Regions from separate parts of the Bradyrhizobium sp. Rc2d genome, predicted to be linked through region 1. Evidence: predicted binding sites of a transcription regulator. Region 1 holds the regulator's gene; each other region holds the start of a gene.
What was found. The regulator PhoB, encoded in region 1, activates phosphate uptake and scavenging genes when phosphate is short. The targets are predictions, from matches to a motif close to TGTCATNNANCTGTCAT.
Positions count from the first base shown of each region.

Region 2: a site for PhoB is predicted at 2,905-2,921, ahead of BLV07_RS29775 (DUF2794 domain-containing protein). Genes of this name have one in related genera too.
Region 3: a site for PhoB is predicted at 6,905-6,921, ahead of BLV07_RS27740 (Orn/Lys/Arg family decarboxylase). Genes of this name have one in related genera too.

Region 1 is NZ_FNCU01000007.1:63,554-73,680, forward strand. Features, by position in the region: gene BLV07_RS46080 (hypothetical protein) at 120-431, shown strand; gene BLV07_RS11805 (putative bifunctional lysylphosphatidylglycerol flippase/synthetase) at 432-1,487, shown strand; gene BLV07_RS11810 (ATP-binding protein) at 1,521-2,819, shown strand; gene pstS (phosphate ABC transporter substrate-binding protein PstS) at 2,964-3,977, shown strand; gene pstC (phosphate ABC transporter permease subunit PstC) at 4,148-5,137, shown strand; gene pstA (phosphate ABC transporter permease PstA) at 5,139-5,984, shown strand; gene pstB (phosphate ABC transporter ATP-binding protein PstB) at 5,981-6,799, shown strand; gene phoU (phosphate signaling complex protein PhoU) at 6,811-7,527, shown strand; gene phoB (phosphate regulon transcriptional regulator PhoB) at 7,543-8,250, shown strand; gene BLV07_RS11845 (GcrA family cell cycle regulator) at 8,480-8,992, opposite strand; gene BLV07_RS11850 (aspartate aminotransferase family protein) at 9,461-10,127, shown strand, end outside.
Region 2 is NZ_FNCU01000030.1:28,786-38,912, forward strand. Features, by position in the region: gene acnA (aconitate hydratase AcnA) at 1-1,414, shown strand, start outside; gene BLV07_RS29770 (DUF1223 domain-containing protein) at 1,636-2,412, shown strand; gene BLV07_RS29775 (DUF2794 domain-containing protein) at 2,984-3,355, shown strand; gene BLV07_RS29780 (GNAT family N-acetyltransferase) at 3,445-3,975, opposite strand; gene BLV07_RS29785 (Bax inhibitor-1/YccA family protein) at 4,236-5,027, opposite strand; gene BLV07_RS29790 (ABC transporter permease) at 5,297-7,867, opposite strand; gene BLV07_RS29795 (ABC transporter ATP-binding protein) at 7,864-8,586, opposite strand; gene BLV07_RS29800 (arylesterase) at 8,642-9,277, shown strand; gene thpR (RNA 2',3'-cyclic phosphodiesterase) at 9,453-9,989, shown strand.
Region 3 is NZ_FNCU01000026.1:38,472-48,598, forward strand. Features, by position in the region: gene BLV07_RS27705 (DUF1236 domain-containing protein) at 85-468, shown strand; gene BLV07_RS27710 (VanZ family protein) at 511-888, opposite strand; gene BLV07_RS27715 (thiamine pyrophosphate-dependent enzyme) at 965-1,573, opposite strand; gene BLV07_RS27720 (thiamine pyrophosphate-binding protein) at 1,584-2,141, opposite strand; gene BLV07_RS27725 (hydroxyacid dehydrogenase) at 2,385-3,434, shown strand; gene BLV07_RS47780 (hypothetical protein) at 3,610-3,822, shown strand; gene BLV07_RS27735 (GNAT family N-acetyltransferase) at 3,918-4,496, opposite strand; gene BLV07_RS27740 (Orn/Lys/Arg family decarboxylase) at 4,503-6,860, opposite strand; gene BLV07_RS27745 (xanthine dehydrogenase family protein molybdopterin-binding subunit) at 6,962-9,166, opposite strand; gene BLV07_RS27750 (FAD binding domain-containing protein) at 9,174-10,127, opposite strand, start outside.

The sequences.
Region 1 (10,127 bases):
CCCAGGCATGGGTGCCCGTCCGCCACGGCCTTTCGGCGCATCAGAAATCCGTGACCGGCCGCTTCGACGCCCCCTTTCAACAGGCCGGCGCGCCCCATAGATTGACGTCGGCTTAAGCCGTGACGGAACATTGTGCGGTTGAAATCATCAAAACTTCATGGCGTCTGCGCAGGATTGCCAAGGAGATTCGCGTCAAGCCTTGCCGCCGAAAGCGCCAAACCGTGCATCAGGAGCCCGCAACCCTGCCTAAAATATTGAAGGCACGTGTTTTTGTTCGAATTGGCGAATTCCACTTCGCCCGAAAACGCGCTAGTGGAAGGGCAGGGGGCATGCGCGATGCCGAAGCCGGCGGCGAGGGGTCGTTGAGTGCCGGTGCGTCGTCCGCCTGTCTGCCGGCCAACCTGGCCGCTGAAGCGTTGTTCGAGGTCTAGATGCTGGAAGCCATACGCAGGGCGACGACGTTTCTGCGCCAGAAGCAAATCCTGCATAAGCTTGGAGTTGTGATCAGCGTCGCGGTCATCGGCATCGCTTGCTATGTGCTCTACCACATGCTCCGCGGCATCGATCGCAACGAGGTTCTCGAGGCGATCAAGAGCACCGAGCCGAGCCAGATTGCGATGGCGGCGCTGTTCGTGGCTGCGGGCTATTTCACCCTGACCTTCTACGACCTGTTCGCCACGCGCGCGATCGGGCATTCCCACGTGCCCTACCGGATCAACGCGCTCGCCGCCTTCACCAGCTATTCGATCGGCCACAATGTCGGCGCCAGCGTCTTCACCGGCGGCGCCGTGCGCTACCGCATCTATTCGGCCTATGGGCTGAACGCGATCGACGTCGCAAAAATCTGCTTTCTCGCCGGCCTGACCTTCTGGCTCGGCAATGCCGCCGTGCTCGGCCTCGGCATCTCCTACCATCCGGAGGCCGCCGCCGCGATCGACCAGCTGCCGCCCTGGCTGAACCGGGCGCTGGCGATGATGATCATCGTGGGGCTGGTTGCCTATGTGGTCTGGGTCTGGACCCAGCCGCGCGTGGTCGGCCGCGGGCCCTGGACCGTGGTGCTGCCGGGCGGCCCGCTGACGCTGCTCCAGATCGCGATCGGCATCGTCGATCTCGGTTTCTGCGCGCTCGCGATGTACGTGCTGGTCCCGGACGAGCCCAACCTCGGCTTCGTCGTGGTCGCGGTGATCTTCGTCTCGGCGACACTGCTCGGCTTTGCCAGCCATTCGCCCGGAGGTCTTGGCGTGTTCGATGCCGCCATGCTGGTCGGCCTCTGGCAGATGGACCGCGAGGAGCTCCTGGGCGGGATGCTCCTGTTCCGCGTCCTCTATTATTTGTCCCCCTTCGTTCTATCTGTAATCTTGCTGACGTTTCGCGAAGTTATCATCGGCGCACGTTCGAAGCGCTTGCAGCAGGCGGCGCTCAAGCTCGATCCCGGCCCGGCGCATGAGGCCGCTTATGTGAGAGAGCGCAGCGACAGCGGCGCCTGACCGGCGCAAGCCTTTAAGGAGAAGCCCTCCCCGATGGCGATCGATGCCCCATCTTCTCCCAACACCCAGCCCTGGTCCGATCGGCTGCGGCACTCGACTATCATCCTGATCGCGGCGGCGCTGGCGTTGTCGGTGGTGGTCTCGCTCGGCGAATTGTCGGCGCTGCATGCCGCGATCGTTTTCCTCTGCATCGCAGCCGCGGCGCTGATCCCCTGGCGCCTGCACGATCCCACAGCCTCGCGCGACGATGTCAGGCGCATCAACCCGGTCGAGAGCGCGGCGGTGGCTGCCGTCGTCGCCGGCATGCCGGATCCTGCGGTGCTGCTCGACCGCGCCGGCCGCGTCATCCATCTCAATGCCGCCGCCGCCCAGCTTGCACCGGCGCTGCGCAGGAACGAGCTCGCCCAGTTCGCGCTGCGCTCGCCGGAGATCATCACGGCGTTGCGCGAGGCGATCGCGACTACCGAGCCGCGGCGCGCGACCTATCTCGACCATGTCCCGGTCGATCGCTGGATGGAGCTCATGATCACGCCGGTGCCGGTGCCGACCACCTTCGGTGGCGCCGACAAATGCATGCTGATGACTTTCCACGACCAGACGCCGCTGCGCCGGGTCGAGGAGATGCGGGCCGACTTCGTCGCCAATGCCAGCCACGAGCTGCGCACCCCGCTTGCCGCGCTGTCGGGCTTCATCGACACGCTCCAGGGCCAGGCCAAGGACGATCCCAAGGCGCGCGAGCGCTTCCTCGGCATCATGCACAATCAGGCCACCCGCATGGCGCGCCTGATCGACGATTTGCTGTCGCTGTCGCGGGTCGAACTGTCGGCCCATGTCCGCCCCGACACCCTGGTCGACCTCTTGCCGATCATCCTCCAGGTCGCCGACGGGCTCGAGCCGCTGGCGCGGGAACGCCAGGTCGATGTCGAGACCCATCTGCCAGAAGCGCCCGTGATGATCGCAGGCGACCGCGAGGAGCTGCTCCGCCTGTTCGAGAACCTGATCGAGAACGCGCTCAAATACGGCGCCTCGGGCGGACGCGTCATCGTGTCGCTGACGTCAAGCGCGGCCACTGATGGAGCTCAGGAAATCCGCGTCATGGTCCGCGATTTCGGCCCTGGCATCGCGCCGGAGCACCTCCCCCGGCTGACCGAGCGCTTCTACCGGGTCGATGTCGGCGACAGCCGCTCGCAGGGTGGAACCGGGCTCGGATTATCGCTGGTGAAACATATTCTTAACCGTCATCGCGGCCGGCTCCTGATCGAAAGCGTACCCAAACAGGGCGCCACTTTTACCGCTTGTTTTCCCCAGGCCAGGCCTCCGGCATCGATGTGAAAATCGAGCGATTCCAATCGCTTGAGGGTGTCATCCAGCTGTCACGAAACCTTCGTAAAAGCACAGCCGACCGCTCCTAAAGGGGCGGCGCGGGGAGCGCGATCGGGCGCGGATGGCGCTTCGCTCCCCTGTATGGAGACCAGCATGAATTTCCTCAAAACTATCGTCGCTGCCGGCTTGGTCGCCGCATCGACGACGGCGGCGTTTGCAGCCGACATCACGGGTGCCGGTGCGACATTCCCGTTCCCGATCTATTCGAAGTGGGCTGACGCCTACAAGAAGGAGACCGGCAACGGTCTGAACTACCAATCGATCGGCTCGGGCGGCGGCATCAAGCAGATCCAGGCCAAGACCGTGACCTTCGGCGCCAGCGACGCGCCGCTCAAGGCCGAGCAACTCGAGAAGGATGGCCTCGTCCAGTGGCCGATGGTGATGGGCGCCATCGTCCCCGTCGTCAACCTCGAGGGCGTGAAGCCCGGCGAACTGGTGTTCGACGGCGAGACGCTGGCCAACATCTATCTCGGCAAGATCACCAAGTGGGACGACGCCGCGATCAAGAAGCTCAATCCGAACGTGAAGCTGCCCGCGGAGGCGATCACCGTAGTCCGCCGTTCGGACGGTTCGGGCACCACCTTCAACTTCACCAACTACCTCTCCAAGGCCAGCGCGGACTGGAAAAGCAAGGTCGGTGAGGGTACCGCGGTCGAGTGGCCGGTCGGCGTCGGCGCCAAGGGCAACGAAGGCGTGTCGGGCAACATCAGCCAGACCAAGAACTCGATCGGCTATGTCGAGTACGCCTATGCCAAGCAGAACAAGCTGACCTACACCGGTCTCGTCAACAAGGCCGGCAAGCCGGTGCAGCCGACCGTCGAGGCCTTCCAGGCCGCCGCCTCCAACGCCGACTGGGCCAAGGCTCCCGGCTATTACGTCATCCTGACCGACCAGCCCGGCGACAAGTCCTGGCCGATCACGGCGGCGACCTTCATCCTGATGCACAAGTCTGCGACGGACAAGGCCGCCTCCCAGGAAGCCATCAAGTTCTTCCGCTGGGCCTTCAAGAACGGCGGCAAGGCGGCTGAAGAGCTTGACTACATCCCGATGCCGGACAGCGTCGTCCAGCTGATCGAGAAGACCTGGGCTGCCGAGATCAAGAGCTGAAGCGAATGTCCCGGACGCGCTGCAGCGTGAAACGCTGCTGCGCAGCCCGGGACCCACAAGAACCGGGCCCCGGATCAGCGTCGCACCGCTTCGCAGCTCGCGCCGCATCCGGGGCACAACTCCGGCAACAAGCGTATAGAGAACGGGTACAGGGGATCGGCGTGGCAGAGATGGCTGTTCAGAGCGATGTAATCGACGACGCCGGACCGTATGACCGCGCCAAGGCCTTGAGCGCGTTCAAGCTCGGCGACGTCACCTTCTACTGGATCACGCGGCTTTCCGCGATCTCGGTGCTGCTGATCCTCGGCGGGATCATCATTTCGCTAATCGTCGGCGCCTTCCCGGCGATCAAGGAATACGGCCTGTCGTTCCTGTGGACGCAGCGCTGGGCGCCTTCGGCCGATCCGCCCGTGCTCGGCGCGCTCGGGCCGATGTACGGCACGCTCGTCACCTCCTTCATCGCGATGCTGATCGCCATTCCGGTCGGTCTCGGCATTGCGATCTTCCTCACCGAGCTCTGCCCGCAATGGCTGCGCCGCCCGATCGGCATGGCGATCGAGCTGCTCGCCGGCATTCCGTCGATCATCTACGGCATGTGGGGCTTCTTCGTGCTGGGCCCGTTCCTGGCCAACACCTTCCAGCCCTTCATGATCAGGGTCTTCGACGGCGTCCCGGTGCTGGGAGCGATCTTCGCAGGTCCACCGTCCTATCTCAGCCTGTTCAACGCCGCGCTGATCCTCGCCATCATGGTGCTGCCCTTCATCACCTCGATCTCGGTCGACGTGTTCAAGACGGTGCCGCCGGTGCTGAAGGAAGCCGCCTACGGCGTCGGCTGCACCACCTGGGAAGTCGTCCGCAGCGTGGTGATCCCCTACACCCGTGTCGGCATCATCGGCGGCGTCATGCTGGCGCTGGGCCGCGCGCTCGGCGAGACCATGGCGGTGACCTTCATCATCGGCAACTCGTTCCGGATCTCCTCGTCGATCTTCGCACCGGGCACCACGATCTCGGCGGCGATCGCCTCCGAGTTCGCCGAGAGCGACGGCCTGCACCAGTCCGGCCTGATCCTGCTCGGTCTGCTCCTGTTCGTGCTGACGTTCTTCGTGCTCGCGGCCGCGCGGCTGATGCTGCTGCGTCTGGAACAGAAGGCGGGGAAGTGACATGAACCCGATTTACGCACGCCGTCGCCGCACCGACATCGTCATCCGCGGGCTCTGCATCGCCGCCGCCGCCTTCGGCGTCACCTGGCTCGCGCTGATCCTGATCACGCTGCTCTACAACGGCCTTAGCGGCCTGAACCTGCAGGTCTTCACCGAGAACACGCCGCCGCCCGGCTCGTCCGAAGGCGGCCTGCTCAACGCCATCGTCGGCTCGCTGATCATGACCGTGCTCGGCGTCGGCATCGGCGCGCCGCTCGGCCTGTTCGCCGGCACCTATCTCGCCGAGTACGGCCGCAACGACAAGCTGACCTCGGTGATCCGCTTCATCAACGACATCCTGTTGTCGGCGCCCTCGATCATCATCGGCCTGTTCATCTACGGCGCGGTGGTGGTGCCGATGCGCGGCTTCTCGGCGATCGCGGGTAGCCTCGCGCTCGCCGTGATCGTCATCCCCGTGGTGCTGCGCACCACCGAGGACATGCTGCTTCTGGTGCCGAACGCGCTGCGCGAGGCGGCCTCCGCGCTCGGCCTGCCGCGCTCGCTGGTGATCAAGCGCATCGCCTACCGCGCCGCGCGCTCCGGCCTCATCACCGGCGTGCTGCTCGCCACCGCCCGCGTCGCCGGCGAGACCGCGCCGCTGCTGTTCACCGCGCTGTCGAACCAGTTCTTCAGCCTCGGCCTGAACAAGACGATGGCGAACCTGCCCGTGACCATCAACAATTTCGTGCAGAGCCCCTACGCCTATTGGAAGCAGCTCGCCTGGAGCGGCGCACTGCTGATCACGCTCACCGTGCTTGCCCTGAACATTGGCGCCCGCATCCTCGGTGCCGAGAGGACCGCAAAATGACCGACCTGTCCGTATCCGTGAGTTCCAACGGTCACCTGGCCTCGCATCCGCTGCCGGAAGCGCCCGCCAAGGTGACGGTGCGCAACCTCAACTTCTATTACGGCGAGCATCACGCGCTGAAGAACATCAACCTGACGCTCGGCACCAACCGCGTCACGGCGTTCATCGGCCCGTCGGGCTGCGGCAAGTCGACCCTGCTGCGCATCTTCAACCGGATGTATGACCTCTATCCGGGCCAGCGCGTCACCGGTCAGCTGATGCTCGACCAGACCAACATCCTCGATCCCAAGCTCGACCTCAATCTGCTGCGCGCCCGGGTCGGCATGGTGTTCCAGAAGCCGACGCCGTTTCCGATGACGATCTACGAGAACATCGCCTTTGGCATCCGCCTCTACGAGAAGATCTCGAAGTCGGAGATGGACGACCGGGTCGAGAAGGCGTTGCGCGGCGGCGCGCTGTGGAACGAGGTCAAGGACAAGCTCAACGCCTCGGGCCTGTCGCTCTCCGGCGGCCAGCAGCAGCGCCTCTGCATCGCCCGCACGGTCGCGGTGCGGCCTGAAGTGATCTTGTTCGACGAGCCCTGCTCGGCGCTCGATCCGATCTCGACCGCCAAGGTCGAGGAGCTGATCCAGGAACTGTCCGAGAACTACACGATCGCGATCGTCACCCACAACATGCAGCAGGCGGCGCGCGTCTCCGACAAGACCGCCTTCATGTATCTCGGCGAACTGATCGAGTTCGACGACACCAGCAAGATCTTCACGTCGCCGAGCGACCGGCGTACGCAGGATTACATCACCGGCCGGTTCGGCTGAGGAGACGGGACATGGGTACTGAACATACCGCAAAGGCCTTCGACACCGACCTCCAGGAGCTCACCCGCCTGGTCGCCGAGATGGGCGGCATCGCCGAGCGCATGATCGTCGATTCCGTCGATGCGCTGATCCGCCGCGACGTCGCGCTCGGTCAGCGCGTCGTCACCACCGACGCCGAGCTCGATGCGCTGCAGAAGCGCATCGAGGAGCGCGCCGTGCTCACCATCGCCCGTCGCCAGCCGATGGCGGTGGATCTGCGCGAGATCGTCGGCGCCATGCGCGTCGCCACCGATCTCGAGCGCATCGGCGACCTCGCCAAGAACATGGGCAAGCGCGTTGCGGCGCTGGAGACGGACTTCCATCCGCTAAAACTGTTTCGCGGCCTGGAGCACATGACCGACCTCGTGCAGCAGCAGGTCAAGTCGGTGCTGGACGCCTATGCCGCGCATGATCTGCCGGCGGCAATGGCGGTGTGGAAGGGCGATGAGGAAGTCGACGCCATCTGCACCTCGCTGTTCCGCGAACTCCTCACCTACATGATGGAGGATCCGCGCAACATCTCGTTCTGCATCCATCTGATGTTCTGCGCCAAGAACATCGAGCGGATCGGCGACCACGCCACCAACATCGCCGAGACCGTGTTCTACATGATCGAGGGTCAGGCGATCACCGACAAGCGGCCGAAGGGCGATATGACGACCTTCGCCACGACGGTACCGAATACCTGAGGGAGCGACGACAACATGGGCGCACGCATTATGGTGGTTGAGGACGAGGAAGCTCTCACCGAGCTTCTCCGTTACAACCTCGAAGGCGACGGCTATGACGTGGAGACGGTGATGCGCGGCGACGACGCCGACACCCGCCTCAAGGAACACATCCCGGATCTGATCGTGCTCGACTGGATGCTGCCGGGACTATCAGGCATCGAGCTGTGCCGGCGGCTGCGCACCCGTCCCGAGACCAAGCAGCTCCCGATCATCATGCTCACCGCGCGCGGCGAGGAGAGCGAGCGGGTGCGGGGTCTTGCGACCGGCGCCGACGACTACATCGTCAAGCCGTTCTCGGTGCCGGAGCTGCTCGCGCGCGTGAAGGGCCTTCTGCGGCGCGCAAGTCCGGAGCGGCTCGCCACCGTGCTCGCCTATGGCGACATCGAGCTCGATCGCGACAAGCGCCGTGTGGCGCGCTCGGGCCGGCCGATCGATCTCGGCCCGACCGAATATCGCCTGCTGGAGTTCTTCCTGGAGCATCCCGGCCGCGTGTTCTCGCGCGAGCAGCTGCTCGACAGCGTCTGGGGCCGCGACATCTATATCGACGAGCGCACCGTCGACGTCCATATCGGCCGCCTGCGCAAGCTGCTCAATCTCGGCCGCGAGCAGGACCCGATCCGCACCGTCCGCGGCGCCGGCTATGCGCTGGATGATCGGTTTGCGAAGGCGGAGCAGACGTAAGTTAGGCGGTGTTGCTTTAGCAGGCGGCTGCCACACCCTCACTGTCGTCCCAGATCCGGGACCCATAGCCACAGGGAGTGATTGTTGCGCGAAAAAGGTAGCTCCGAGTCCCCGTAACCACAGCTTGCGGTGGCTATGGGTCCCGGATCTAGGCGCGCTTGTCCGGGACGACATCGGATTTGTAGAGCCGTCATTGCGTGACGGCTGCCGTTTTGATCTCAGAACGAACTCACCGCGTGCTCGGCTTGGCCGGCGCGCGCCGGCGATCCGCGGCCGGCTGATAGGCGACGCGCGAGTGCTGGGCACAGTAGGGCAGGCCGGACAGCGCCCTGCCACCGCAGAAGAAGAAATCCGGGCTCGAGGGATCGCCGACCGGCCAGTGGCAGGTTGCCTCGTTCAATTCCAGCAGCGACAGCCGCTGGCTCATCGGCACCACGTTGTCGTAGGTGACCGGTTCGGCCTCCACCTCGACCTCGAAGGCCTGCGCCAGCGCGGTGTTGCCGCGCGAGATCGGCCGGGTCACCCGCATCATGTGCTGTGCTGGGCGCGCCTTGCGCGGCCGCGGCGCGGCCGAAGATGGGCTCTTGGCGCGGCCCGACAGGCCGAGCCTGTGCACTTTACCGATCACGGCATTGCGGGTCACATTGCCGAGCTCGGCCGCGATCTGGCTGGCCGAAAGTCCGGCCTCCCAGAGCTTTTTCAGCTGCTCGACGCGATCGTCGGACCAGGTCAAAACCGTCATTGCACCCTTTCCCTCGCTGCGCGCCGCCATCCTGGGGCCTCACAGCGAATGCCTAAGCCTTGAAAAACCCGTGCCGCCAGAATCCCTTAAGGCTCGCCGGGCGCGCTACTGACGCCCGAACGTTTACGCCGGTACATGAGGACTTAGAGGATCAGAACCGCTGCACGAGATGTCGTATCTGACAGGCCAAACGCTACAATATGGCGTGACTCCCGCGCAAGAGTCCGCCGACTCGCTTCCACATGTTCCGTGGTGAAAACCCCGCAAAATCGGCACCGCAAGACTACGGATTCAGCGTTTCGCGAGGCTTTCCGGGCGGCATTGACACCGGTCTTGCCAGGCATAAGATAGTGCCGCGTGCCGCCCTTAAAAGGCGGCACGTTTCGTTTTCCGGACCGGTCAATGGTGCGCTGCGCAAGGCATGCCAGGCAGGTCTCAACATTCAAATGCAACATCCAAGTGATGGTCATGACCAACAGCGCCGCGCCGCATCTGCTTCCCGTTTTCGCCAGGGCCGACCTTGGTTTTGAGCGCGGCGAAGGCTGCTGGCTGATCGCGACCAATGGCGATCGCTATCTCGATTTCACGTCGGGCGTTGCGGTGAACGCGCTCGGCCATGCCCATCCCGCGCTGGTCAAGGCATTGCAGGAGCAGGCGACCAAGCTCTGGCACATGTCGAACCTGTTCCAGAGCCCGGATGGCGAACGGCTTGCAACGCGTCTGTGCAACGAGAGTTTCGCGGACTTCGTGTTCTTCTGTAATTCGGGCGCCGAAGCGCTGGAATGCGTGATCAAGGTCGTGCGGCGCTATCACGCTGCCAAAGGCCATCCCGATCGCTATCGTATGATCACCTTCGAGGGCGCTTTCCATGGCCGTACGCTGGCGACGCTGGCTGCGACGGGCTCGGCAAAATATCTCGAAGGTTTCGGCCCGCCGATAGACGGCTTCGACCAGGTCCCGCATGGCGATATCGAGGCCGTGAAGAAGGCGATCGGTCCGCAGACCGCCGGCATCCTGATCGAGCCGATCCAGGGCGAGGGCGGTGTGCGTTCGTCGACACCCGCCTTTCTCAAGGCGCTGCGCCAGCTCTGCGACGAAAAGGGCCTGTTGCTCGCGTTCGACGAGGTGCAGACCG
Region 2 (10,127 bases), on a different contig from region 1:
GATCGCGGCGATCACCTCCTGCACCAACACCTCGAATCCGAGCGTGCTGATCGGCGCCGGCCTGCTTGCGCGCAACGCGGCTGCGAAGGGCCTCAAGGCCAAGCCGTGGGTGAAGACCTCGCTTGCCCCGGGCAGCCAGGTGGTCGCGGGCTATCTCGCCGATTCCGGTCTGCAGAAAGATCTCGACAAGGTCGGCTTCAACCTGGTCGGCTTCGGCTGCACCACCTGCATCGGCAATTCCGGTCCGCTGCCGGAAGAGATCTCGAAGTCGATCAACGACAACGGCATCGTCGCCGCTGCCGTGCTCTCAGGTAACCGCAATTTCGAAGGCCGCGTCTCGCCGGACGTGCAGGCGAACTATCTGGCCTCGCCGCCGCTGGTCGTCGCGCATGCGCTCGCGGGCAGCGTGACCAAGAATCTCGCCACTGAGCCGCTCGGCGAGGGCAAGGACGGCAAGCCGGTGTACCTGAAGGACATCTGGCCGACGACGAAGGAGATCAACGCCTTCATGAAGAAGTTCGTGACCGCGTCGATCTTCAAGAAGAAGTACGCCGACGTGTTCAAGGGCGACACCAACTGGCGCAAGATCAAGACGGTCGAGAGCGAGACCTATCGCTGGAACATGTCTTCGACCTATGTGCAGAACCCGCCCTATTTCGACGGCATGAAGAAGGAGCCGGAGCCGGTCACCGACATCGTCGAGGCGCGCATCCTCGCCATGTTCGGCGATAAGATCACCACCGACCACATCTCGCCGGCCGGCTCGATCAAGCTCACCTCGCCCGCTGGCAAATATCTCAGCGAGCACCAGGTGCGCCCGGCAGACTTCAATCAGTACGGCACGCGCCGCGGCAACCACGAAGTGATGATGCGTGGCACCTTCGCCAACATCCGCATCAAGAACTTCATGCTGAAGGGCGCCGACGGCAACATTCCGGAAGGCGGTCTGACCAAGCACTGGCCGGACGGCGAGCAGATGTCGATCTACGACGCCGCGATGAAGTACCAGGAAGAGAAGGTGCCGCTGGTGGTGTTCGCCGGCGCCGAATACGGCAACGGCTCCTCGCGCGACTGGGCCGCGAAGGGCACGCGCCTGCTCGGCGTTCGCGCCGTGATCTGCCAGAGCTTCGAGCGCATCCACCGTTCGAACCTGGTCGGCATGGGCGTGCTGCCGCTGACCTTCGAGGACGGCACTTCCTGGCAGTCGCTGGGTCTGAAGGGTGACGAGAAGGTCACGTTGCGCGGCCTCGTCGGCGACCTCAGGCCGCGCCAGAAGCTGACCGCGGAGATCGTTTCCGGCGACGGTTCGTTGCAGCGCGTTTCGCTGCTTTGCCGCATCGATACGCTGGACGAGCTCGATTACTACCGCAATGGCGGCATCCTCCATTACGTCCTGCGCAAGCTCGCGGCGTAAGCGCGGATTTGTGAACGATGGCTCACTGCGAAGTGAGTAGAAGCCAGAACGAAGGCGGCCTATCAAAAGGCCGCCTTCGCGCGTTTTGCGGCACGTTTCGGATGGGCCCGGCCGGTGGAAAACCTCCTCCTGGACGGAAGAATGTGCTGCGCCCCGTAAGATTACGGTGACCATCAGGCGATAAGATTCCCTCTCACGAGCAATGGTGTGCGGCGTTCGACATGACAACAATGACGGCTTCTCATCCGATTTCACGTTGGTCCAGTGCCCTCTGGTCGGGTGCTCTCGGCATCTGTGCGATCGTCGCCGTCATCCGCCCTGCCGAGGCTGATCCCCGCGCCGTTGTCGAATTGTTTACCTCGCAGGGCTGCTCGTCCTGCCCGCCCGCCGACAAGATCATCGGCGATCTCTCCAAAGATCCCTCGGTCATCGCGCTGAGCATGCCGATCGACTATTGGGACTATCTCGGCTGGAAGGACACGCTGGCCGATTCGCGGTTCTCTGCGCGGCAGCGTGCCTACTCGCGCATGCGCGGCGACCGCGAGGTCTACACGCCGCAGGTCGTCGTCAATGGCTCGACCCATGTCATCGGCAGCGATCGCACCGGCATCGAGAATGCGATCGGCAAGACCGACAAGGGCATGGGCGTGATGAGCGTGCCGGTGACGATGTCGCTTGCGGGCAAGCAGATCAGCGTCTCCGTCGCCGCGAGCAACGAGCCCACAGTCTCGCATGGCGAGGTCTGGATCTGCTCGATCGCCAAGTCGGTGCCGATCACGATCACCCGCGGCGAAAATCGCGGACAGCAGATCACCTACCACAACGTGGTGCGCAACCTGCTCAAGGTCGGCGATTGGACCGGCCGTCCGGAAAGCTGGACGGTGCCGATCGAGAACTTCACGCGCGACGGCGTCGACGGCGCGGTGGTCTATGTTCAGGATGGCAACCGAGAGAAGCCGGGTGCGATGCTGGGCGCGGCGTACACGTCGCTGCACTGATTTCACGCGCGCACCAGCCTCGCACTCGCTCTAACTCCCATGGTGAGGAGCGCGCCCTTGCGCGTCTCGAACCATGCAGGCCCGGCGGATGCAGCTCGGCCTTTCATCCTTCGAGACGCCGCGCGGGCGCGGCCCTCAGGATGAGGGGGAGAGCCGGTGCATGAGGAGAGAGAGCGGGCTCGGCGAGCCGGAAACATCCCGACACAAACAAAAAAGGACCAACTTGCGTTGGCCCTCCTTGTCGCGCGTACAGACCCGATCCTGTCGACCCCGGGGGGCTGGGGGCTGAGGAATCCGGAACCGAAGGACCGGGCCAACGCACGTGAGCCTTTTCGCAGTGCAGGGCGGCAGTCGCTAGGCGGAAAAGCGGCGACACTATGATTCCTGCTAACGATCCCGTGACGGTTTGCCGCGACAAAGTTCCACCATTGCGTGTGTCCCGATTCGATGAGTCGAACGAGGAGGCCCCTTGCGGTAGGGACCGGTTGGCGCAATCATGCAACTGTCATGATGCCCGAGGTTCCGGTTGTCGCGGACGCGGGGCATGCCGTGCGATGAGGAGGCGCTTCCCATGAATCTGATGTCGGAGGATGCCGAGCCGAGCGAGCAGCGCGCGGCGGCGCGCCCCGCCGCTGCGACGACGCACCCGAATCGGGTGACGTTCAACCGCCTCGAGCTGCACCGGATTCTCAATCTCTACGGCCGCATGGTCGCCGACGGCGAGTGGCGCGACTACGCTATCGACTTCCTGAAGGACCGCGCCGTGTTCTCGGTCTATCGCCGCGCTTCGGAAGTGCCGATCTATCGGATCGAGAAGGACCCGCGGCTTGCGCGCAAGCAGGGCATGTACAGCGTGATCTCGGCGACCGGCCTGATCCTGCGCCGCGGTCACGAGCTCGAGCGCGTGCTACTGGTGATCGATCGGAAGCTGGCGGTGGTGTGAGGCTTTCGTAGCCCGGATGAGCGAAGCGACATCCGGGACTTTGCTTGCACCGTTCCCGGGTATCGCTTCGCTCACCCGGGCTACGGCATCTACTTCCCCGGCACCGTGCGCGCGCCCTCGCCGAGGTCACGTTGCATCATCACCGTATCCAGCCAGCGGCCGAATTTCAGCCCGACATTGGGATGCGTGCCGATCATCTTGAAGCCGCTCTTGGTGTGAACGCCGATCGAGCCGGCATTGGCGGAATCGCCGATCACCGCGATCATCTGTCGGAAGCCACGCGCCACGCATTCGGTGATCAGCCGCTCCAGCAGCAGGGAGCCGACACCGCGGCGGTGGAAGGAGGGGTCGAGATAGATCGAATTCTCGACCGTGAAGCGATAGGCCGGCCGCGGCCGGTAGGCCGCGGCATAGGCATAGCCGGCCACGCGACGATCGAGGATGGCGACGAAATAGGGATAGCCGCCGTCGATCAGCGCGCGATAGCGCCGTGTCATCTCGTCAAGGTCGGGCGGCTCCAGCTCGAACGTCGCGGTGCCCTCGCGGACGGCCTGCTGATAGATGGCGGTGATGGCGGGAAGGTCGGCCTCGGTGGTGGGCCTGATTTCTGGTGCGGACATGGCGGGAAGATTAGAGGCTTCCCGCGACCGCTGGAAGGGGGCTGCGCTGCTTCTCCGGCGTCATTGCGAGCCACCGGGTCCGCGCAACGCGCGGCCCGATGACAGGCTCCGCGAAGCAATCCAGAAATGCATCCGTGGAGGCACTCTGGATTGCTTCGTCGCAAGAGCTCCTCGCAATGACGGTGCCTGTGGGTACAGCCCGGCCCAAACAAAAACCCCGGCCTTTCGGCCGGGGTTCATGTCGTTCCCTCGTCCTGGCGTTAGTCGCGCTGGCCGAGGAGCTGCAACAGCAGCGTGAACAGGTTGATGAAGTTCAGGTACAGCGACAGCGCGCCGGTGATGGCCGCACGCTCTGCGATGTCGCCGCCGGCCGAGGCGTAGCCGTAGATGTAGTCGTTCTTCAGCCGCTGGGTATCCCAGGCAGTGAGGCCCGCGAACACCAGCACGCCGACCACCGACACGATGAACTGCAGCATCGAGCTGGCCAGGAACAGGTTCACCAGGCTCGCGATGATGATGCCGATCAGGCCCATGAACAGGAACGAGCCCATTCCGGTCAGGTCACGCTTGGTGGTGTAGCCGTAGAGGCTGAGCGCGCCGAAGGTCGCCGCGGTGATGAAGAACACCCGCACGATCGAGGTGTGCGTGAACACCAGGAAGATCGACGACAGCGAGATGCCCATCAGCGCCGAGAACACCCAGAACAGGATCTGGGCCGTCGAGGGTGCCAGACGGTTGATGCCCGCCGAGATCACGAACACCATCGCGAGCGGCGCCAGCATGAACAGCCACTTCAGGGGGCTCACGAACATCGCGTAGCCGAATGGCGTCAGGAACAGCTTGCCGACGCGGACGGCTTCCGGCGTCGGGACGTCCGTCACGGCGGCCATGTAGACGCCGAGCGCGGCAAGGCCCGTGATGGCCAGGCCGATGCTCATGTAATTGTAGATGCGCAGCATATAGGCGCGCAGGCCGGCATCGACCGTCGCGGCGTCAACACGCCCGGCGGCCCTGCCGAAAGGAGAAGCGTAGTTACGGTCTAGGTCCGACATGGTCGAATTCCCGTTGGTTGGTCCGGTCCGGCATGAGGGTCGCCATGCCGCCGGTTCGTCAGTTCTATCTCGGATACCGCTGCCAGCCGACTAAATTTTGGCTCACAATCGGGGCTCCGAACCCACTCGATATGTGGGAAACTAACACATTCGCTGCAACCGTCCACGCGCGGCCGAATGTCGCCCTCGGCCACAATCCTGACGGGCGGACGTGGTTAATCGCAGGAATCGTGCGATTCCGCTCCCGCGCGCCCATCCGCTACCTTTTGTCACAAATTCCGCAACACCGTCGCGGGCTTTTTGTTCAACGCGAGCAGCGTGCCGGCGAGCCCGAGCCCCACAGTGACGACGAGCGCGGCCGCGACCACGCTGGCGGCGCTGCCGGCCTGCCAGACGAAACTCAGCGTCATCAGCCGCGTCACGATCATCCAGGCCGCGATGCTGCCGGCGATCACGCCGAACACTGCGGTGGCGAGCCCGATCAGGAGGTATTCGAGCGCATAGGCGCCGAGCAGCCGCAGCCGCGTCGCGCCCAGCGTCTTCAGGATCACCGCATCATAGACCCGGTGGCGATGACCGGCGGCGAGCGCCCCGCCGAGCACCAGGATCGCCGAGATCAGGGTCACCGCACTGGCGCCGCGGATCGCGAGCGCCAAGTTGGTCACCACCGAGCCGACCGTCTCCATCACCTCGCGCACGCGCACGCTCGTCACCATCGGATAGGCGTCGGCCACTTGCTTGATGATCTTGCCGTCGCCCGCAGCGTTGCTGCCGGCTTCGGTCAGCGTTGCGATATGGGTATGCGGTGCGCCCTTGAAGGCGTTCGGCGAGAACACGAGGACGAAATTGATGCCGAGCCCCTGCCAGTCGATGGTGCGCAGATTGCCGATTCTGGCCGGGATGTCACGGCCAAGCACGTTGACCACGATCTCGTCGCCGAGCTTGAGACCGAGTCCGTCGGCGATCTTCTTTTCGATCGAGACCAGCGGCGGGCCGGAATAGTCGGCGCTCCACCATTCGCCCTCGACCACCTTGGACCCCTTCGGCAGCTCGCCGGTATAGGTCAGGCCACGGTCGCTTTGCAGCACCCATTCGGAATCGGTCGAGGGCTTGAGCTTCTCGGCGCGCAATCCGCGCGCGCCGACGATGCGGCCACGCAGCATCGGCACGTCCTCGACCTTGGCACCGGGGGCGATCTGGCGCAGATAGAGGTCGAACTGCTCGGCTTGCGCGCTCGGGATGTCGATGAAGAAGAACGATGGCGCCTGCTCGGGAAGCGACGCCAGGAACTGGCGGCGCAGATTGCCGTCGATCTGGGTGATGGTGACGAGCACGGCGAGCCCGAGCCCCAGTGACAGCACGACGGACGGCGTCAGCGCGCCCGGCCGGTGGATGTTGGCGATGGCCAGCCGCAGCATCGGCAGCCGCGTCCGCGGCAGGTGCCGTGCGATGGCCATCAAGAGGGCGGCGATGCCGCGCAGCAGGGCGAACACGACGACGGAGGAGGCCACGAACACCACGGCGATGCGCTTGTCGAAGGACAGGCCGATCACGACGGCGACGAGCAGGACGATCACGACGCCCATGAACACCAGGTAGCCCAAGCGCGGCCGGTGCCATTCCGAGCTGATGGTGTCGCGAAACAGCGCGGCCACCGGCACGTCGTGGACGCGGCCGAGCGGCCACAGGCCGAAAGCCAATGCGGTGAGCAGGCCATAGACGAAGGACAGCGCTAGCTCGTCGGCATGCACGGCCGGCACCACCGGCAGCGGCAACAGCTTGCCGAACAGGCCGACGATGGCGAAGGGCATCGCGGCGCCGAGCGCAAGGCCGATCACCGAGCCGATCGCGGCGAGCAGGATGACCTGCGCGAGATAGATGCCGAACACGTCGCGGCCGGTGGCGCCGACGGCCTTGAAAGCCGCGATCACCTCGAGCCGGCGGTCGATATGGCTCTTGACGGCATTGGCGACGCCGACGCCGCCGACCAGCAGCGCGGCGAGGCCGACCAGCGTCAGGAACTGAGTGAAACGGTTGATGTTGCGCTCGAGCTGCGGCGAGGCGTTGGAGCGGCTGCGGATCTCCCAGCCGGCCTGCGGCGCCGCGTTGCGCGCGTCAGTGATGAAAGTCTCGGTGGCGCGTTCGCCGTTGGCGGCGTCAGGCAGCTTCACCCGGTAGACCCAGCGCATCAGGCTGCCGGGTTGGATCAGGCCGGTGGCGCGCAGGCCCGCCTGGCTGATCAGGAAGCGCGGACCGAAGCCGATGCCGCCGGCGAGCTTGTCGGGTTCGGCCTCGACGGTGCTGCGGATCTGGAACGTCGCCGAGCCGATGGTGACGCGATCGCCGGTCTTGAGCGAGAGCCGCGCCAGCAGCGTTGGATCGGCGGCGGCGCCGAACGCGCCGTCACGCTCCGCAAGCAGATCGGACATCGGCAGCGGCGGCGCCAGTTTCAGCTGGCCGAGCATCGGATAGCTGTCGTCGACCGCCTTCATCTCGACCAGCGCGAGCTTGCCATCAGTCGAGCGCGCCATGCCGCGCAAGGTCGCGGCTGTCGACACGGTGCCGCGCGAGCGCAGGAACGCGACCTCTTCCGGCTTGGCCTCGCGCTGGAACAGCACGAACGAGACGTCGCCGCCGAGCAGCGTGCGGCCTTCGCGCGCAAGACCGTCGGAGAGGCTCGCCGAGACCGAGCCGACGCCGGCGATCGCCATCACGCCGAGCGCGATGCAGGCGATGAAGACGTAGAAGCCGCGCAGGCCTCCGCGCAATTCGCGCAGCGCGTAGCGCAGCGACAGCGCGACGGCACCGGGCCTCGCGAACGATTCGGCAGCCGTGCTCATGCGGGCGCGGACTGCGTGTCGATGCGCCCGGAGCGCAGGCGGATGACGCGATCGCAGCGATGCGCGAGCGAGGAATCGTGCGTGACCAGCACCAAGGTCATGCCGCGCTCGGCATGCTTGCTAAACAGGAGATCGATGATCTGCTTTCCGGTTGTCTCATCCAGATTGCCAGTCGGCTCGTCGGCGACGAGGATCGCCGGATCGGGCGCCAGCGCGCGCGCCAGCGCAACGCGCTGCTGCTCGCCGCCGGAGAGTTGCGTCGGATAATGATGCAGGCGATCGCCGAGCCCGACCGATTGCAGCTCCTGCGCCGCGCGCCTGGCGGCATCGGGATTGCCGGCGAGTTCGAGCGGCACCGCGACGTTCTCAAGCGCCGTCATGGTCGGGATCAGATGGAAGGACTGGAAGACAATGCCGACCTGGCGGCCGCGGAAGCGGGCCAGCGCGTCCTCGTCGAGGGCATTGAAAGGCGTGCCGTTGACCACCACCTCTCCGCTATCAGGACGCTCCAGCCCCGCCATCACCATCAGCAGCGTGGATTTGCCCGAGCCTGACGGGCCGATCAGGCCGATCGTCTCGCTCCGGCCCACGCGCAGGCTGATATCCTTGAGGATGTGAACGCGCGCCGCGCCCGTGCCCAATGAGAGATTGACGTTGGAGATGGCGATGGTGTCCGCCGCGGTGGCGGCGAGCGAAGAGGTTTCGATGCGACTGTCCATGGTCCGGTCATATGGCAACTCCGCTGGCGCGGTCGAGAGGCGTTACGGATTGTTCATGCACATAGCCGTGTTGATGTTCGCTTTGATGACGGCCATCACGACGGCCTCGGCACAGGGGCAGAAGCCGATCAAGCTCGTCGTTCTCGGCGATTCCCTGAGCGCCGGTCTCGGCCTACCGGCCCAGGACGCATTTCCCCAAAAGCTGCAAAAGGCCTTGCAGGCCAAGGGCATAGCGGTCGACATGATCAATGCCGGGGTGTCCGGCGACACCTCCTCCGGCGGCCGCGACCGGCTCGACTGGTCGGTGCCTGAAGGAACCGAGGCCGTCATCGTCGAGCTCGGCGCCAACGACGCGCTGCGCGGCATCGATCCCGATTTGACGCGCGCCGCGCTGAGCGACATCGTTCAGCGGCTCAAGGCACGCAAGATCGCAGTGCTGCTGTGCGGCATGCTGGCGCCGCCGAATTACGGCGCCGATTACGCCGCGCGCTTCAATTCGATTTATCCGGAGCTGGCGAAAAAATTCGACGTGCCGCTCTATCCGTTCTTCCTCGACGCCGTCGCCGCCGACGCCAAGCTCAACCAGGCCGACGGCATTCATCCGACCGCGGCCGGCGTCGACATCATCGTCGAAAGGATGATGCCCACCGTGGAGGCATTCCTTGGCACGATCGCTGAGCAACGGCGTTGAAAAGCAGGCAGCGCTAACCGTAATTCCCAGGGTTTTACCGGGGTGAGGCGGGCTAAGCTTCGCAGAGTCACACAACTGCGATAGGAATCAGGGTACCGGTGATTCGTCGCCGGCTCTAATTTGGGGATGGTCCTGCTTCCCAGGGGCTGTACCCAAGCATCGGGAGTGCGAAACGATGCCGCGTTTGTTCACTGGTCTGGAAATTCCGGCCGAGATCGGCCAGTCGCTTTCCAACTTGAGGGGTGGCCTTCCCGGCGCCCGCTGGATCGATCCCGAAAATTATCACGTCACCTTGCGCTTCATCGGCGATATCGATGGTGTCTCCGCCAACGAGATCGCCTCGATGCTGTTTCGCGTCGACCGCAAGCCGTTCGAGGTGAAGGTGCAGGGCCTCACGAGTTTTGGCGGCCGCAAACCGCGGGCAGTCGTTGCGACGATCGCGCCGAGCAAGCCGCTGATGGAATTGCAGGCCGAGCTCGAACGCATGATGCAGCGGATCGGTCTCGATCCTGAAGGCCGCAAGTTCATTCCGCATGTCACGCTGGCCCGGCTGCACGACGCCTCCGATCGCGACGTCGCCGACTATCTCTCGCTGCGTGGCTACTTCCCGAGCAAGGCGTTCATGGCGGAGCGCTTTGTTCTGTTCTCGTCCCGCGCTTCAACCGGCGGCGGCCCGTATGTCGTCGAGGACGCTTACGAGCTGTGTGCGTAGCTTGCTCTCATGCCCCGGCCGTAGAGCCGGGGCCCAGCGCTCAGCGATGAACGAAATTTGGCGATGAACGAAGCGGTGGGTCCCGGATCAGCGCGTCCGGGACACGAATCCGCATACCCCATCCACCAATTCACGGCT
Region 3 (10,127 bases), on a different contig from region 1:
CACGTCTTTGGCCGTCCAGGAACCGGAACAATGCTCCGGCCCCGCGGGTTGAAGGTGTACAACAATCACTGGAGGCGTAAGGATATGAAAACCCGTCTTGCGATTACGTTGGCTGCTGCGTCGCTGCTGGCGTCGAGCGCCGCCTTTGCTCAATCGACCACCGCCCAAGGCGCTGCGGAAGGCGCGCGCGCGGGCGGCGACATCGGCGGGCCGGTCGGCGCGATGGTCGGCGGCACCGTCGGTGCGGCCGTTGGCGCCGGTTTGGAAATTCCGAATGCGATTCTGGGCGGAATCCCGCGCGACAATTCAGTGGTGATCCGCGAGCGCGTCGTGGTTGGCGAGCCGTTGCCGCCGACCGTGGTGCTGCGCCCGGTACCGAACTACACGGAGTATCGCTACGCGGTCGTGAATGATCGCCGCGTGATCGTCGAGCCGCGCACGCGCCGCGTCGTCAAGATCATCGACTGATCTGCGCAAGCTACGCGCTGATAAAATGGGCCCTGCGGAGTGTCACTCCGCGGGGCCTTCGCTCGTCAGGACCGAATTTGCGCGAAGCCGGGCGGTGGCCCAATCGGCGGCGGCCGCGAGCACAAAGCCCAGGCAGGCCGTGAGCGCGTCCACCAGAAAATCCTCTAGCCGCGCATGGCGACCAGGTGCCCAAAATTGCATCAGTTCGAGCACGCCGATCAGCACGACCGCGGCCGCTGCGGTCAGCAGGCGTCGCTGCCGATAGGCGAGGCCGAAGGCCAGTCCCACCAGGATAAAGGCGAGCGCATGTTCGCCGTCCTGGCCGAAGTCGGAATGCGGCCGGAGGCCGGGGGGACCAAGGGTTGCGAATGTGACGGCGGCCGCGAGCAGCCAGGCAAATGAACGAACCAAAAGGGACATCCGGCTCGCTTAGCACAGATTTGCACCGGGCCGTATAGTCCCGATATCAGATCGACGTGTAGTTAATGACGAAATATTAAAGTGGCTCGCGCACGCCGAGGCCGTGCATGAAGCGTTCCCGTATCTGCACGGGGTCGCGCCGGGTGGTGCCGACGCCCGGCTTGTCGTCGATCCGGACCGCGATCAGGCTCGGCTCGGCAGCCGCCATCGCATTCTCGACTAGGCGCTCGAAATCCTCCTCGTCCGCGGCCCAGGAGCTGTTGGCGAGGCCGGACCCGACGGCGATGGCGACGATGTCGGCGACATCAGCGGCCGGTGTCGGCTGTGCGCCGGTAATTTGGTAGATGCTATTGTCCATCACGATCATCGTGAGGTTCTTCGGCTTCAGGGCTGCAATCGTCGAGAGCGCGCCGAGCTGCATCAGCAGCGAACCGTCGCCTTCAAGCGCGAAGACGCGGCGGTCGGGCTGCGCCAGCGCCACCCCGAGCCCGATTGGGAAGGCGAGGCCCATGCTGCCCAGCATGTAGAAATTCTGCGGGCGGTGGCCGGCGGCCCAAAGATCGAAATTGGTGTTGCCGATGCCGCCGATCACCGCTTCCTCGTTTCCGAGCTTCGCGATCAGGCGCGAGGTGACGTCGAAACGGTTCATCACCTTGGTGTTGCGCGCATTCAGATTTGAGCTCATTTGGCCGACCTCACTTGTCGAACACCTTGCCGCCGGTGAGCAGCGGGCTGAGGATCAGCGCCACCGGCGCCTGCGTAGTGACGGCCTGCTTGATCGAGCGGTCCGTGATGAATTCGAGCTCGTCGAGCCGGGTGATGGTGTGATGCTCCAGCGCCAGCGAGTCCAGCACCGGGCGCATGGTGCGGCAGACCAGCGACTGGCCGTAATTGAACTCGCCGAGCGTGCCGCGCTCGGACACGAACATGATCAGCGGAATCTGGTAGGGCACTGCGAGCGAGGCCAGTACGTTGGCGAGCGTCGCAAAACCCGAGGTCTGCATCAGCACCGCGCCGCGGCGGCCGCCCATCCAGGCGCCCGAGACGATGCCGACCGCTTCCTCCTCGCGGGCGGTGGCAAAGGTGGTGAAGAAGGGATCGGCGTGCAGGTTCCTGATCAGCGGTGTCAGCACCCGATCGGGCACGTAAGGGACGAGGCTGATCTCGTTCCGCTTCAGGGTTTGCAGGACGATGTCATGCCAGCTTCTTTCGCCGGCCCCTTGCGGCGAGGTCTGCTGCTCCGCAATCGCCATTGCGTTCTCCCTTGAGCCGCGTTGTATGCTTATTGGTCTTCGGCCGTCGCGGCGCTTTGCTGAACTTGACGCAGCGGGCGGGATTGTCAACATGTCCGGGCCGGCACCGTGATCTGCGCCAGACGGCCTGCCGTGGCCGGCACCGCCATGTCATAAGTGCGGCAACGAAAAAGTGGGAGGAAGCACGGAGGGGGCGCGCGCCGCGCTGGCCTTGCTGATCCCTGGAAAGCCGGAAGGGTCCTGATGTCGGTCAACAGCAAGCGTGTCGTCTACTCCAATTATTTGGCCAATCCGATCTATATCGACATCCTCAAGGCGCGGTCCGACGTCCGGCTCGATCGCATCGAGAACGGCAGCCCCGAAGACGTCTATGCGCCGCTCCTCGGCGCTACCCATGTCTATCAGGTCGGCGCTGCCCGCGACGAGCTCGCCCCGCATTTCCATGTCGATGCCGCTTTCCTGAAGCGCGCGCCGAATTTGCTGCTCGTCTCCAGCAACGGCGCCGGCTTCGACCCGGTCGACGTCGAGGCCTGCACGGCCGCCGGCGTCGTGGTCGTCAATCAGTCCGGCGGCAACGCCCATTCGGTCGCCGAGCACGCGCTGGCGATGATGTTGACGCTGTCTAAGCGCATCATCCAGTCGGACCGCCGGCTACGCCGCGAGCGCGACGTCAACCGCAACGAGCTCGTCGGCAACGAGGTCGAGCGCAAGACCGTCGGCATCATCGGCCTCGGCAATGTCGGCCGGCGCATCGCCGCGCTGTGCAAGGGCCTGCTTGGCATGAAAGTGCTGGCCTATGACCCTTATTTGTCGGCCGAGGTGATGGCCGAGCGGGGCGGGGAGAAGGTCGAGCTCGACGAGCTCCTGCGCCGCGCCGATTTCGTCTCGATCTCCTGTCCGCTCAACAAGGGCAGCCGCAACATGATCAGCGTGCGTGAATTCGCGCTGATGCAGCCGCATGCCTATTTCATCACCACGGCGCGCGGCTTCATCCACGACGAGGACGCGCTGCTCCAGGCGTTGCGCGACAAGCGCATCGCCGGCGCCGGCCTCGACGTCTGGTCCAAGGAACCGCCGCCGCCGGAGCATCCGCTGCTCCAGCTCGACAACGTGCTGGCGAGCCCCCATACCGCCGGCGTGACGATCGAGGCGCGCCAGAACATGGGCCGCATCGCCGCCGAGCAGGTGCTGGATGTGCTGGACGGCAAGCGCCCGCCGCGCATCATCAATCCCGAGGTCTGGCCGCGCTATGCGGAGCGCTTCAAGCAGGCGTTCGGCGTGATGCCGGGGTAGGGACAGCTACCCTCTCTTCCTCTTCATTCCGGGCTCGGCCCTGCGAGCCGCCCCGGAATGACGGAGCGAAGAAAACAGCGTCCCGACCTTGATCCGCGTCAAAATCTCCTTTCCCTGTCCGGCCTAAATGGGATTAGAGTGCCGCCGGGGCTGACCGGGGGCACCAGGAGGTCCCATGTCAACTTATGTCGTCAGGTTCATGAAGGACGTGCTCGGTCAGTACGGCCGGCAGATCGAGGTCTGCCAGGGGACGCTCGAGATCGACGCCGCCGACGAGGACGAGGCCAAGGAGCGGGCCAAGGCGAAGTTCTGCAAGGACCAGGCGTTGCATCATTGGTCCCTGCATGCCGACCGCATTCAGGTCAGACCGGCCGATTTTCCGTCATGAAGATCTAAATCGCGATGAGATTGTCATCGCGCTTTAGCTTATTGTTTGAGCATGATCTTTTCGGAAAACCGCTGCACACTTTTCCGGATCATGCTCTACCGGCCGGGCGCCGTGATGGGCGGAGGTGCTGTCGTGCCCGCGCCGAGCGACCGCTGCACCATCACGGTATCGGACCAGCGGCCGTGGCGATAGGCGACGCCGCAGAGCAGGCCGGCGCGCGCGAAGCCGAACTTCTCGTGCAGCGCCAGCGAGGGCGCATTGTCGGCATCGATATAGCCGATCATCTGGCGGAAGCCGGCCGCCGCACAGGCGTCGATCAGGTCCTGGAGCAGCAGCCGTCCGATCCCGCGGCCGAGCTGCTCGTGATGGACGTAGATGGAATGCTTGGCGGTGTAGCGATAGGCCGGCCGCTTGCGGAACAGCACGGCATAGGCATAGCCGACCACCTCGCCGCGATAGGTCGCGACCAGATGCGGCAGGCGGGTCTGCTTCAGGTTCTTGCGCCGGTCGCGCAGGTCGTCCGGCTCGGGCGCGCCGGTTCCCTCGACATCGCGCGGCACGCCAGCGCGGACGTGATGGCGGTAGATCGCCAGCATCGCCTCGACATCGCTTTCGCGTGAGGCGCGGATCCGGACCTGGTCGTCACCTGTGCGCGCGATCGCTGTTTCGTTCATCGGCACCTACTCGGCAACGACATAAGTATAGAGCCCGATGCGGCCGTTCGCATCGATCTCCTTGTAGACGCCCTGGATTTCGACATCGAACCCTGGAAACGTGTTGAAGCAGGTCTCGAACATCTTGAGATAGTCGATCATGGGTTTGGCTCGTTCCGTCAGCCGCTCGCCCGGAACGATGGTGGCGATGCCGGGCGGATAGACCACGAAGGGCGTGGTCGCGATGCGGCCCGCGATCGCTTCGATCGGCAGATAATCGACGTCGTTGCGGAACAGATAGCGCGCGGCTTCGCGGGGCGGCATCGCGATCTCAGGCATGTGCTCGGGCATGAACTGCCGCGCCTGGAGCGCGCTGACATCGGCGGCGCGGAAGAAGCGGTGCATCTCGCCACAGAGGTCGCGCAGTCGCACGCCGGCATAGCGTGCCTGCCGCCGCTGATGGAACTCGGGAATGACGTCGGCCAGCAGCGCATTGTCGTCGTGCAGTTTCTTGAACGCGACGAGGCCGGAGATCAGCGTGCCGGCCTTGCTGGCCTCGACGCCAGGCGTGAGCAGGAAGAGCAGGGAGTTGAGGTCGTTCTTCTCGGGGACGATGCGGTTCTCGCGCAGATATTGCGCGACGACCGGTGCGGGGATGCCGTGCTCGGCATAGGCGCCGGTGCTGCGGTCGAAGCCGGGCGTCAGCAGCGTCAGCTTGTTCGGGTCGGTCATGGCAAAGCCTTCGGTGAGGCCGGGGAAGCCATGCCAGGTGCTGTCGGGGGAGAGCTGCCAGAGCGCGGGATTGGTGGCGAGCTCGTCGGTCGAGAGTGTTTCCCACGCGACGTTGTGCGCAGCCCCGGGGCGGCTGACATCGGGAATGGCGACGCGATCCGGCACGAACGGCTCGAAGAACCAGCGCCGGTCCGGATTTTGCTCCTTCTCCTCGAACTCCCGGCGCATCGCGCGGATCTTCTTGCGCAGCTCGATGCCGAGGCGGATCGTGTCGTCCCACAGTACTTCGCCGGAGCGACCCTTCATCATCTGTGCGCCGACGTCGAGCGAGGCGAACAGCGGATAGAACGGTGACGTCGACGCGTGCTGCATGAAGCTCTCGTTGAAGCGGCGGTGCTCGACGCGCCGCTTCTGGCCGCGGATATGGCGGTCCTTGATGTGGATCTGGGATGCCTGCGAGAAGCTCGCCAGCTGTTTGTGGGTCGACTGCGTCGCGATGATGCCGGGCGCCTCGGGGGGAAGGTCCGCAAGCCCCATGGCAAAGCGGCCGGCATAGAGCGGGTGGAATTTCATGAAGCCGGCCCAGGCCTCGTCGAACAGGATGTACTCGCAGAGATGGCCGATGCGCCTCAGGATCATGTCGGCGCTGTGGATGGTGCCGTCATAGGTGCACTGCTCGACCACGGCGACGCGGAACGGCCGCTCCTTGCGCCAGGCGTCCTTGTCGTTGACCAGCGGGTGATTGCGGATCGCCTCTCGCAAGGCCCTCTCGTCGAGCATGTCCCAGCGCATCGGGCCGATCAGGCCCCAGGCGTTGCGGATGGTCGGCACGTAGATCGGGACACCGCCATTGATCATCAGCGCGCCGTGATGGGCGGCCTTGTGGTTGTTGCGGTCGAACAGCACGAGGTCGCCGTCGGTGACGAGCGCGCCGAGCGCGACCTTGTTCGAGGTCGAGGTGCCGTTGAGCACGAAATACGTCTTCTCCGCGCCGAAGATCTGGGCAGCTTCCTTCTGCGCCCGCAGCGCGGGCCCTTCATGGGTGAGGAGGTCGCCGAGATCGAGCACGGAATTGTCGAGGTCGTCGCGGAACACGGACTCGCCGAGATGCTCGACGAAGACGCGCCCGATCGGGCTGCGGTTGTAGAACACGCCGCCATTGTGCCCCGGACAGGTCCAGAGCTGGTTGCCTTCCTCGGCATAGTCGACCAGCGCACCGAAGAACGGCGTCTTCAGCGTCTCGGCATATTGCTTCAGCCGGCTGATCAGGTTCTTGGCGATGAAGGTCGGCGTCTCCTCCGAGAGGAAGACATAACCGTCGATGAAATCGAGCACTTCGACCGGCAAATCCTCGAACCGCTTGCGACGGATCAAGAGGATGATGGGGAAATCGAGGCCCCGGCGCCGCATCAGATTGATCAGCGCTGAGGTCCGGCCCTCGAGGCCCTTCTTGCCCCAGTCCACCACCATGCAGCCGATCGCGGCATCGGTCTGCACCGCCATCTCGGCATCCTCCAGCTTGCGGGCTCGGACCACCTCGAAGCCGGAGCGCTGGATCTCCTCGATGATCTGGTTGAAACGGACGCCTTCGAGATCGTCGGCGTCGAACACAGGTGCGGCGAACAGGAAGTTGAAGCGCTTGAAATAGTCCATGTCGGGTCCCGAATGTGCAGGAGATACAGCTCTCGGCACATTCGATGACAGTTGGATGACAGGAGCCTGAGCGCTACCGGAGGGTTCGAGCGGCTTGCGGCTCAATCCATCAGCTTGTCCAGCGTGATCGGGAAGCGCCGGATGCGCTTGCCGGTGGCATGATAGACGGCGTTCGCAATCGCCGCAGGCACGCCGACGATGCCGATCTCGCCGAGGCCCTTGACTCCGAGCCTGTTGATCCGCTCGTCCGGCTCGTCGACGAAAATGACGTCGATGTCGTGAATGTCGGCATTCACGGGAATGTGGTACTCGGCGATGTTCGCGTTCATGATGCGGCCGAAGCGGTGATCCATCACCGTCTCCTCGTGCAGCGCCATGCCGATTCCCCAGACCACGCCGCCCATGATCTGGCTGCGGCCCGTCTTGGTGTTCAGGATGCGCCCGGCGGCGACCGCGCTCACGACCCGCGTCACGCGGATGACGCCGAGCTGCTCGTCGACCTTCACCTCGGCGAAAACGGCCGAATGCGTGTTGCGGGCATGCGACTTGTCCTCGGCGAACTGGTTGAGCTTCTGCTTCTCGATCCGCTCGATCTTGCCATGGCGCATTACATCGGCGATCGAGACGGCACGGCTCCTGTCGTCGGCCTTGGCGACGGTTCCGTCGACGAGAATGATATCTGGCGCATCGACGCCGCCGAGTGGCGAGGCGGGCATCGCCTTGGCGTGACGCGCGAGCTCCCGGCGAATCTCCTCGGCCGCTCCTAACACGGCGTGCGCGCTCGAGGCGGCCATCCACGAGCCGCCCTCCACCGGCGCCTGCGGCAGGGTCGAGTCCGCGAGCCTGACGCTGATGTTCTCGATCGGCAGCCCGAGGGCATCGGCCGCTACCTGCGACACGATGGTGTAGGTGCCGGTGCCGATGTCGGATGCGGCGCAGGAGACCTCGGCATGGCCGTTCGACGTCAGAACGATGCGGACGGCGACTGGCATCTGCAGTGCCTCCCACACGCCTGTCGCCATGCCCCAGCCGACCAGGTCGTTGCCGTCGCGCATGGAGCGCGGCGCGGGATTGCGCCGGGCCCAGCCGAAGGCTTCTGCGCCCCTGGCATAGCATTCGCGCAGCTGCTTGCTGGTGTAGGGGAGGTCCCCGCTCTGGTCGCGATCCGAGTAGCACTTCAGCCGCAGCTCGATCGGGTCGAGCTTGAGCGCGACGGCCAATTCGTCCATGGCGCATTCGAGCGCGCAGACGCCCGATGCCGCGCCCGGCGCGCGCATGTCGCAGGGGGTGGCGACGTCGAGGTGGACGAGCTTGTGGGAGAGGCGGCTGTTGGGACTCTTGTAGAGCTGCTCCCCCCAGCCGGTATCGTTGCGCGAGAAATCCTCAAACCGCGAGGTGACGGCAATCGCTTCGTGGGTGACGGCATCGAGCGTGCCGTCAGGCTTTGCGCCGAGCGCAACGTGCTCGATGGTCATGGGACGGTAGCCCAGGCCATACATCTGCTGCCGTGTCAGGACGACACGGACGGGCCGCTTGAGCGCGAGCGCGGCGAGCGTCGCCAGCACCACCTGGTATTGCGGCCGCAGACCGGAGCCGAAGGCGCCGCCAACATAGGGCGAGAGCACGCGGATGTCGTCCGGCTTCTTTCCGAAAACGCTGCAGAGAAACTTCTGGACGTTCTGGACGCCTTGGGTCTTGTCATAGACCGTAAGCCTGCCGTTGCCGTCCCAGACGGCCGTTGTCGCATACAGCTCCATTGGGTTGTGATGCTCGCTCGGAATGACATAGTCCGCGTCGTGACGGACGGCCGCCCGCGTCAGCGCTGCTGCCGCGTTACCGCGCGGCTTGTGCGGCTGATCCACTTTGGCAGCCTTGCCGCGTTCGGATTCGAGATCGGTCGCAAACGCCTCCTGCTCGTATTCAACGCGAACGCGGGTTGCGGCAAACTTGGCGGTTTCCCAGTCCTCCGCCACGACCAGCGCGATCGGCTGGCCGTTGAACTTGATCCTGTCGTCATAGAGCGGGCGGAAGGGCGAGCCCTTCTCCGGCGCCACCTCGTCCTTCCAGGCTTCGTCCTTGTCGGCGAGGGGCGGGCGATGCGCATGGGTGAGCACGTCGACCACGCCCTTCACCTTCAGCGCCTCGCTGGGGTCAAGCCGAGCGATGCGCCCGCGCGGAATGGTGGCCTCGACGACGAAGCCATGAAGGAGGTGGTCTGCTGCGAATTCGCCGGCATATTTGGCGGCGCCGGTGACCTTGGCCCGGCCATCGACGCGGGACGTTGGTGTTCCGACATAGGCGTTCATCGGGCCCTCACGCGATCTTCTTGTAAGCTTGTGATTGCGGTGTGGCGCTTGCGGCCTGCATCAGCGTACGCACGACGGCTCGGCGCGCGAGCTCGATCTTGAAGCCGTTATGTGAGCGAGCGGTTGCTCCCTGCAGCAACAGATCGGCGGCGTGCCCAAAATGGTCCGGCGTTGCCGCCTGGCCGCGCAGAGCCGCTTCGGCCTCGAGGCTTCGCCAGGGCTTGTGGGCCACGCCGCCGAGCGCCAGGCGCGCTTCGCTGATTGCGTTTCCTTCCAGTTCGAGCGCGGCCGCGACCGAGACCAAGGCAAAGGCGTAGGACAGCCGGTCGCGGATCTTCAGATAGCTGTAGTTCTGCGCAAAGCCGCGCGGCGGCAGCTCGATTGCGGTGATGATCTCGCCGCTGCCGAGATTTGTATCGACATGAGGCTTGTCGTCCGGAAGCCGATGGAAATCGGTCAGCGCGATGGTGCGCTGACCGGTGGGGCCTGCGATATGCACGAGCGCGCTGAGCGCGGCCAGCGCCACGCTCATGTCGGATGGATTGGTCGCGATGCAGGACGTGCTGGTGCCGAGGATTGCGTGGTTGCGGTTGAGGCCATCGAGTGCCGAGCAGCCGGAGCCGGGGCTTCGCTTGTTGCAAGGCGTCGCCGTGTCATAGAAGTAGGCGCAGCGCGTTCGCTGCATCAGATTGCCGCCGACCGAGGCCATGTTGCGCAGTTGCGCGGAGGCGCCGGCCAGGATGGCGCTGGCGAGCAGGGGATAGCGCTGCTCGATCAGCGGATGGTAGGCGAGATCCGCATTCGGCACCAAGGCGCCGATGCGCAGGCCGCCATTGGCGGTCTCGTCAATGTGGCGGAGCGGCAGGCGGGAAATGTCGATCAGCCGGGAGGGCCGTTCGACATTCTGCTTCATCAGGTCGATCAGGTTGGTGCCGCCGGCAATCAGCTTCGCGCTCGGATC